DNA from 2 places in the Actinomadura sp. NPDC000600 genome. Region 1 is predicted to be linked to the other one. Evidence: riboswitches for the same ligand, from Rfam matches in the RefSeq annotation. Region 1 holds a riboswitch; the other holds the start of a gene.

Region 1 (4,405 bases):
AGGAGATCATGGTCTCCCTGAAGGTGGGCCAGGAGAAGGACAAGAACTGGATCCTCGAGCAGTACCTCAACACCATCTACTTCGGCCGCGACGCCTACGGCGTGCAGGCCGCCGCGCACGCCTACTTCGACAAGGACGTCTCGAAGCTGACGCCCGCGGAGGGCGCCTACCTCGCCGCCGCGATCCAGCAGCCGAGCAACTTCGCCGACCCGACCGGCCCCCGCCGCGCCTACGCCGAGCAGCGCTGGCGCGCGATCGTCGGCAACATGGTCCGGGACGGGGCGCTCACCTCGTCCCAGGCGGCCTCGCTGACCTTCCCCGCCCCCGGCAAGGAGAAGATCATCGACGTCCTCAAGGGCCAGCGCGGCTACATGGTGAACGTGGCCAAGAAGGAGCTCACCGAGCGCCGCGGCTACAGCGAGGACGAGATCAACCGCAGCGGGCTGAAGATCACCACGACGTTCGACAAGCGGCTGATGGACGCGATGAAGCAGGCCGTCTCGAACAACGCCCCGAACGGGATGAGCAAGAAGATCCGCACCGGCGCGGTTTCGGTCGACCCGTCCACCGGGCAGGTGCTCGCCTTCTACGGCGGCCGCGGCTACCTGGAGGAGGCACTGAGCAGTGCCTTCGGCGACTGGGCGCAGGCCGGGTCGGGGTTCAAGCCGATCGCGCTGGCGGCCGCGCTGGACGACGGCAAGACGCTGTCCACCAGCTACGACGGCAGCTCCCCGCAGTACTTCCGCGGCGCGCCCATCCACAACGACAGCAACGAGAACTTCGGGACGGTGAACCTCGTCACCGCCACCGAGCACTCGATCAACACGGCCTACGTCAACCTCGGCCAGGACATCGGCAACAAGAAGATCGCCGCGATGGCCGAGAAGATGGGCATCCCCGCGTCGCAGATGAAGCCGGACCAGCGGGACGCCGCCACGTTCCCGCTCGGCATCGTTTCGCTGCACCCCGTCCAGCAGGCGGGCGTGTACTCGACGTTCGCCTCCGAGGGCGTGCACCGGACGCCGTTCGTGGTGAAGTCCGTCACCGACAACGAGAACCACAAGCGCAAGTTCACCGAGAAGGGCGAGCGGGCGTTCAGCCAGCAGGTCGCCAGGGACGCCACCTACGCCATGCAGAAGGTCGTGCAGGGCGGCACCGGCACCGGCGCGCAGCTCCCCGACGGCCGCGACGTCGCCGGCAAGACCGGCACCACCGACAAGGGCCGCGCGATCTGGTTCAACGGGTTCATCCCGCAGATGGCGACGACGGTCGCGATGTTCCGCAGCGACGGCAAGCCGCTGAACATCCCCGGCTACGGCGCGTACGGCGGGCAGCTGCCCGCGCAGATCTGGCGCTCGTACATGTCGGACGCGGTGAACATCAAGGGCTACGAGCCCGAGTCGTTCGGGTCGCCGTCGGAGACGCCGGGCAGCGGCTTCGGCGGGCCGACGCAGGACGTCCCCCCGGGCGGGACGCAGCCGCCGGACACGGGCGGGCCGGTCGAGCCGCCGCCGTCCACGGACCGGCCCGACACCCCGACGCCCCCCACCGACCTGCCGACCATCCTCCCGCCGCAGCCGCCCGGCGACGGCGGCGGAACCGGCGACGGCGGTGGCGGCACCGGTGACGGAGGCGGAACCGGAGGCGGAACCGGCGACGGCGGCGGAACCGGCGGCGGCCCACTAGGCCGCTTCGGAACCGGCGGCTGACCGCCCCGCACCCCTTCCCGGAGCGCGGGGGATGCTCAGTCGCAGGCGTTGCCGATGGCCGTGGGCGTCTCCCTGATCACGGTGTCGAGCTGGGAGACGTCGCCGGAGCCGACGCCGGGGGCGGCGGCGCGGAGCTTGCCGGCCTCCGCCTTCAGCGCCTTGCTCAGGTCGGCGTCGTCGGCCTGCTTCGCCAGCCCGTCGAGGCGCCCGGCGAGCTGCTCGGTCGCCGGGCGCCACTGCGCGGGCTCCGCCGCCGGGACGCTCCGCACCTGGGCGACGTACTGCTGGAACGCCTTCTTCGTGTCGGTGCACACCTGGCCGGAGTTCCCGCCCAGCGCCCCGCACCCGCTGAGGGCGCCGAGCACCAGCGCTCCGCCGGCCAGCGTCGCGACCACCCCGTACCGCATCGCACCCTCCCCTTGATCTTCGATCGGCTCCGCTTATACTTCCGCATGAGGTCATGAGCGCCAGCGCCAAGCCCCGGCTTGCTGGCCGGCAACCCTTCGTCCGCGATGGGGTGCCCCGGGTGAGGACCTGGCCGGACGCGAGACCGCGTTCCGGCAAGCGCGGATCCCGACGGACGCCCCGGGGTCCCTGACCCGGAAGGTCCAGGCATGCCCACGCTGCTCGCCCGCTCCCCCATCACGACTGCTGTGACGCACCCGGAGGGGGTTCGGGTTCGCCGTCTCCCCCGCGTCATCGGGGCGGACGCCCCGGTTCCGGTGCGCGGCGGCCACCGCGTCCCCTACGCCAACTTCGACTACGCCGCCAGCGCGCCGTGCCTGGAGGCGGTCCAGAAGGCCGTCACCCGCGCACTGCCGTACTACAGCAGCGTCCACCGGGGCGCGGGGTACGCGTCCCAGGTCACCACGTCCGCCTATGAGGAGGCGCGGGAGACCGTCCGGTCGTTCCTCGGCGCGTGGCGCCGCTCGGCCGTGGTGTTCACGCGCAACACCACCGACTCGATGAACCTGCTCGCGCACGCCGTCCCCGCCGGGACGAGCGTCGTCGTCTTCGAGAGCGAGCACCACGCGTCGCTGCTGCCGTGGAGGCGCGCCGTGCGGGTGCCCGCGCCCGCCACCCCGGCCGAGGCCCTCTCCGCCGCGGACCGCGCGCTGCGCTCGTGCCCGGTCGGGCCGCGGCTGCTCGTCGTCACCGCCGCGTCCAACGTCACCGGCGAGCTGTGGCCGATCGAGGAGCTGGCCGCGGTCGCGCACCGCAACGGCGCCCGCATCGCGGTCGACGCGGCGCAGCTCGTACCGCACCGCCCCCTCGACATGACCGCGCTCGACCTCGACTACGTCGCGTTCTCCGGGCACAAGCTGTACGCGCCGTTCGGCGCGGGCGTGCTCGCCGGACGCGCCGACTGGCTGCGCGCCGCCGAGCCCTATCTCAAGGGCGGCGGCGCCAGCGCCTCGGTCGGGGCGACGACCCGGTGGGCGTCCTCCGCCGAGCAGCGGCACGAGGCGGGCTCCCCGAACGTCCTCGGCGCCGTCGCGCTGGCCGCCGCGTGCGAGGCGCTGCCGCCGTTCTGGGACGACCTCGCCGCCCGCGAGGAGGCCCTGGTGAAGCGGCTGCGGTCGGGACTGGCCGCGCTCCCCCACGTCCGGGAGCTGACGCTGTGGGGCGAGCGGGCGCCGCGCGTCGGGATCGTGTCGTTCACCGTGGACGGCTGGAACGCGCGCGACGTGGCGCTTACGCTGTCTGACGAGCACGGCATCGGCGTGCGCGACGGGAAGTTCTGCGCCCACCCCTTCGTCCGGCACCTGCTGGGCGAGGACGGGAGCGCCGTCCGCGCGAGCATCGGCATCGGGACGGTCGAGGAGCACATCGACCGGCTCCTCACCGCCCTCGCGGAGCTGACAGCGCACTGACCTGCGAACTCCCGCGCTCGGTCAGACGATTGTGCTCTTTAATCCTGTTCGCCCATGTAGCGTAGGCAGTCGCGCGGGGACGAGCACGCTAGAAACAGGGGGTGGCGACCGTGGCCGACGCGTGGCGACCCACGTCGGAACTCGAGCACCGACTGCAGGAGACCGTACGGGCCGGCGACCAGGAGAGCTACTTCCGCCTCCTCGCCGACAGCGAGCTCGTCATTCCCGTTCCGCCCGACCTGGTGGACGGCGTGCTCGCCGGGGAGGCGCAGCCGTCGTGGCCCACCCAGGAGGAGGACGGCCGGGTCCACGTCCTGGTTTACACGTCGGCGGCGGCGATGCGGGCGTGCCTCGGCCCGGCCTACCAGCACTTCATGACCGTCCGGTTCGGCGACATCGCCGAGGGCTGGCCCGACAACCGCTGGTGGCTGGCCGTCGACGCGCCCGCGCGCGGCGTCGCCGCCGCCCTGCCGATCGAGGCGCGGCTGCCCGCCTGGTTCGTCCGGCAGGTCGCCGAGGGCGACGGCCGCCCCCCGCTGGTCGGCCGCGCGACGCCGCCGTGGGAGGAGCTGCGCGACCAGCACCGCGACCTGCCCCGCGAGGCGCCGCGCCCGGAGTTCCAGCCGGCCAACGACGTGGAGCGCGAGCTGCTGCGGGCCGCCGCGAACAACGACCACGACCTGTTCCTGCAGACGCTGGCCGCCACCGACGTGCTGCTGCCCGTCCCGGACGAGACGGACTACTCGCTGCGTCCGGGCCGTCCCGGCTTCCCCTGGCAGACCCGCGAGGTCGACGGCTCCACCGTCGTCCCCGTCTTCACCT
Region 2 (4,405 bases), on a different contig from region 1:
ACGGCCGCCTTCTCGGCCGCGTGGATGTCCACCGACCGGGGCTCCGGCCTGTCGGCCCGCCGCTGCGCCATCTGCGGAGCGGCGTCGGCCTGCTGCTGCTCCGGAGCGTTCTGCTGGGCCTCCTGCTCAGGCGCGGCCTGCTGCGCGTCCTGCTGCGGGGCGGCCTGCTGGGCGTCCTGCTCGGGCGCGGCCTGCTGCGCGTCCTGCTGCTGCGCGGCCATCTCCGCGTCCTGCTGCGGGGCGGCCTGCTGCGCGTCCTGCTCAGGCGCGGCCTGCTGGGCGTCCTGCTCGGGCGCGGCCTGCTGCGCGTCCTGCTGCTGCGCGGCCTGCTGGGCGTCCTGCTCCGGAGCGGCCTGCAGCGACTCCTGCTGCGGAGCCGCCTCCTGCTGCGGAGCGGCCTGCTGCTGCGGAGCCGCCTGCTGCTGCGGGGCGGCCTCCTCGTGCTCGGCGGCCTTGGCCAGGGCGACCTTGGTCGCCTCCTCCTCGGCGCCCTCGACGCCGGTGACGGCCGTGTTGTGCTTCCCGCCGTGGAGCTTCGTGGTGATGTCACCGGTCTTCACCGGCTTGTTCCCGATCGCCGTCGCGGCCTTGGGAGACCGGATGATGTCGGTGTACATCAGGTCGCCCGGACCGTGCTCACTGACGTACGTGGGGCCGTTGTGCCCGAGGTACGCCTTCTCCACGGAGTAGAAGTTGATGTCGGCCATGGCCGAGGGAGCCGCGAGGACGGCCGCCCCCATCGTTATCCCGGTCACGGCCATCGTGCGCAAAATGCGCTTCATGCCTTTCCTCACTCTCGTATGCCGATCGGCGCCCCAGGGAGCGCCACTCCGGGAACAATCTTCCAGGGCGTGACCAGCGAGAAAACCAAGTGCCGGAGAGGCGATGATCAAGATCCGAGACGGGAATCCGACGCTCGCTAAAGCTTGATCCATGCGCGTTTAGCCGGACCGCGCGAACAGCCGCCCAATTCGGTATCCACCGGGGCATCCGCGTTCCGAAGAATCGCGAATTCGCCGCCCGTGCACGGAAAAGCCCCGGCACGATGGGACGTGCCGGGGCTTGGGCGGGGACTGTGTCAGCCGCCCGCCACCGCGGGGATGATGGAGATCTGGGCGCCTTCGGGCGTCGGGGTGTCGAGGCCCTCGGCGAAGCGGACGTCCTCATCGCCGACGTAGACGTTCACGAACCGGCGGATCTTGCCCGCGTCGTCCAGGATGCGGGCGGAGATGCCGGAGTAGCTGGCCTCCAGGTCGGCGACGACCGCGCGCAGGGTGGCACCCTCGGCCTTCACCTCGGACTCGCCACCGGTGTAGGTCCGCAGGATCGTCGGGATACGGACGGACACGCTGCTCATGCTGCTCCTTCGTTCTCAGGCGAGGCCCGCGGCGCGGAACGCCTCCAGCGACGGGGCGATGTTCGCCGACGGCGCGACGACCGGGGCGACGGCGTCCAGGGTCTTCAGACCGTCCCCGGAGTTGATGATCACGGTCTCGGCGCCCGGGTCGAGGGCGCCGGTCTCGACGAGCTTGCGGAGGGTCGCGACGGTGACGCCGCCGGCGGTCTCGCCGAAGACGCCCTCGGTGCGGGCGAGGAGCCGGATGCCCTCGACGACCTGCTCGTCGGTGACGTCCTCGACGGCGCCGCCGGTGCGGCGGGCCACGTCCAGGACGTAGGGGCCGTCGGCCGGGTTGCCGATCGCGAGGGACTTGGCGATCGTGTCGGGCTTCACCGGGCGGATGACGTCGTGGCCCGCCTTGAACGCGGTGGCGACCGGGCCGCACCCGGCGGCCTGGGCGCCGAAGACGCGGTACGGCTTGTCCTCCACCAGCCCCAGCTTGATCAGTTCCTGGAACGCCTTGTCGATCTTGGTGAGCTGGGAGCCGGACGCGACCGGCACGACGATCTGGTCCGGCAGCCGCCAGCCGAGCTGCTCGGCGATCTCGTAGCCGAGCGTCTTGGAGCCCTCGGCGTAGTAGGGGCGGACGTTGACGTTGACGAACGCCCAGTCGTCCTGCTCCCCGGCGATCTCGGACGCGAGCCGGTTGACGTCGTCGTAGTTGCCGTCGACCGTCACGAACGTCCCGCCGTACACGGCCGTCGTGATGATCTTCTGGGACTCGAGGTTCGAGGGGACGAAAACCGCGCTGCGGATCCCGGCGCGAGCGGCCGCGGCGGCGACCGCGTTGGCGAGGTTCCCGGTGGACGGGCAGGCCAGCACCTTGAACCCGAGCTCGCGGGCGGCGGCGAGCGCGACGGCGACGACGCGGTCCTTGAACGAGTGGGTCGGGTTCCCGCTGTCGTCCTTCACCCACAGGCTCTGCAGGCCGAGGCTCTCCGCGAGGTTGTCGGCGCGGACGAGGCGGGTCAGGCCCGGCTCGGTGTTCGGAGTGTCGGCGACGTTGGCCGGGACGGGCAGCAGCCCGCGGTAGCGCCAGATGTTCCGCGGCCCGGACTCGATCGCGTCCCGGGTGACGCCCTGGAAGTCATAGGCGATCTCCAGGGGCCCGAAACACTCCTCGCAGGCGTAGAAGGGCCCGAGGTCGCGGGACGAGCCGCATTCGCGGCAGACGAGAGCGGTAGCCGGTCCGAGGTCTGTGGCAGGCGTGAGTGCCATGAGGGCGAGGCCTTTCTCCCCATCTTCCCTGCGCCACCTTGGTCGCAGGCCGGAGTTGGCACCATCTCCCGGCCGGCCTTCGCAGGATCGCGACGCGCCTCAGCCGGGTGGTTGCCGGGGCTTCGCAGGGCCGGTCCCTCCACCCCTCTGGATGAGCGTTATGAAGTTGTCGATCACGAGCGCTATGAACTCGTATGCGTGACTTTACATGAACTGACCGGATGCCAGACAGGCGGGTCCAGGGATTGAGACGTTACCCGGCGGGGCTCTTGATCACGCGTTGGGTCGGGTCGAGGAACACGTGCTTGACGATCGGGACGCACTCCCGGAGCCGCCGGTCGATCTCCCCGGCGACGTCCTCGGCCTCGTCGGCGCTGATGGCGTCGGAGAAGTGGACCTTGGCCGCGACGAGGATCTGCTCGGGGCCGAAGTGCATGGTGAGCAGCTCGTCCACGCCGGTCACGCCCCGCGCGCCGAGGATCTCGGCGCGGATCGTGCGCTGCGCCTCGGGGTCGGCGGCCTGGCCGATGAGCAGGCCCACGCTCTCGCGGCCGATCCCGAAGGCGAGGACGACGAGGAGCAGTCCGATGAGGACGGACGCGAGCCCGTCCCAGAACTCCGAGCCGGTGATCTGGCGCATCGCGAGCCCGCCTGCGGCGAGGGCCAGACCGACCATCGCCGCGGTGTCCTCGAACAGCGCGGTCTTGAACGTCACGTCGGGCGACTTGCGGACGTGCTCGACGAGGTCGCGGTCGTTCTCGCGCGTCTCCTTCCTGGCCTGGTAGAAGGCGCGGATCCAGGACGTCCCCTCCAGCACCGCGCCGAGGGCGAGGACGGCGTAGGCGAGCCACACCGTCGTCCCGGTGCCGCCGTGGCCCGTCATGGTCAGGACGCCCTCGAAGATCGAGAACCCCGCGCCGGCCACGAAGATGCCGAACGCGGCGAGCAGCGACCACACGTACCGCTCGTTGCCGTAGCCGAAGGGGTGGCGCTTGTCGGGGGGCCGCTCGCTGCGCCGGAGCGAGGCGAAGAGGAAGCCCTGGTTGAGGGTGTCCGCCACCGAGTGCGCGCTTTCCGCGAGCATGGCGCTGGACCCGGCCAGCAGGCCGGCGACCAGCTTCGTGATCGCGAGGATGAGGTTCGCGGCACCGGCGACGAGCACGGTTTTCGTCGTCTCGGACTTGCTCATGGCGACCGGGTACCCCCTGGGAGAATGACTAACCGGGCGAAACGGGCGGCAGCGCGGGCGATGCGGGCTACCGGAATGCGGGCCAGTGCTCCGGTCTTCCAGGCCGGGGGTGAAGGCCCGCGCTGGGAGGGGCGCCAAGGCCCGGGCAGTGCACGTCCCGCATGATCGCTCCATCCGGGACAGGTGCCGGTCGGCGAACACCTGTGCCGGAACTTCGTTACGAAGACCAGGTGGACGTGCATCGCAACGACGCGGTCTCTCTCGGTGCTATTGCCTTCGGGTTCGGTCATGGACCGGTACGGTGCGGGCGTGCAGTTACGTTACAACTACCGTTTGTATCCAACGCCTGGTCAGCAGATCGAGCTGGCCAGGGCGTTCGGGTGCGCACGGGTGGTGTTCAACGACGGGCTGCGCGCACGGCAGCAGGCCCGCGAGCAGGGCTTGCCGTACATCTCGGACGCCGAGCTGTCCAGGCGGATCATCACGCAGGCCAAGGCGACCCCGGAACGGGCGTGGCTGGGCGAGGTGTCGTCGGTGGCCCCGCCCCGGTACCGCTCGCGCAAGGACAACCGGCAGGCGATCAGGTTCACCAGGAACTC

What was found. A riboswitch is a leader RNA that binds a small molecule or an ion and turns the genes downstream of it on or off. The one in region 1 is predicted to bind S-adenosylmethionine.
Region 2: another riboswitch for S-adenosylmethionine. It lies ahead of thrC (threonine synthase); the one in region 1 lies ahead of ABWI07_RS09510 (aminotransferase class V-fold PLP-dependent enzyme).

The regions. Positions count from the first base shown of each region.
Region 1 is NZ_JBEUPD010000005.1:109,145-113,549, reverse strand. Features, by position in the region: gene ABWI07_RS09520 (transglycosylase domain-containing protein) at 1-1,709, shown strand, start outside; gene ABWI07_RS09515 (DUF8711 family protein) at 1,745-2,116, opposite strand; SAM riboswitch class IV at 2,166-2,282, shown strand; gene ABWI07_RS09510 (aminotransferase class V-fold PLP-dependent enzyme) at 2,324-3,583, shown strand; gene ABWI07_RS09505 (SseB family protein) at 3,685-4,405, shown strand, end outside.
Region 2 is NZ_JBEUPD010000011.1:5,339-9,743, forward strand. Features, by position in the region: gene ABWI07_RS17685 (hypothetical protein) at 1-782, opposite strand, end outside; gene ABWI07_RS17690 (MoaD/ThiS family protein) at 1,079-1,357, opposite strand; gene thrC (threonine synthase) at 1,373-2,617, opposite strand; SAM riboswitch class I at 2,634-2,775, opposite strand; gene ABWI07_RS17700 (cation diffusion facilitator family transporter) at 2,871-3,806, opposite strand; gene ABWI07_RS17705 (RNA-guided endonuclease InsQ/TnpB family protein) at 4,116-4,405, shown strand, end outside.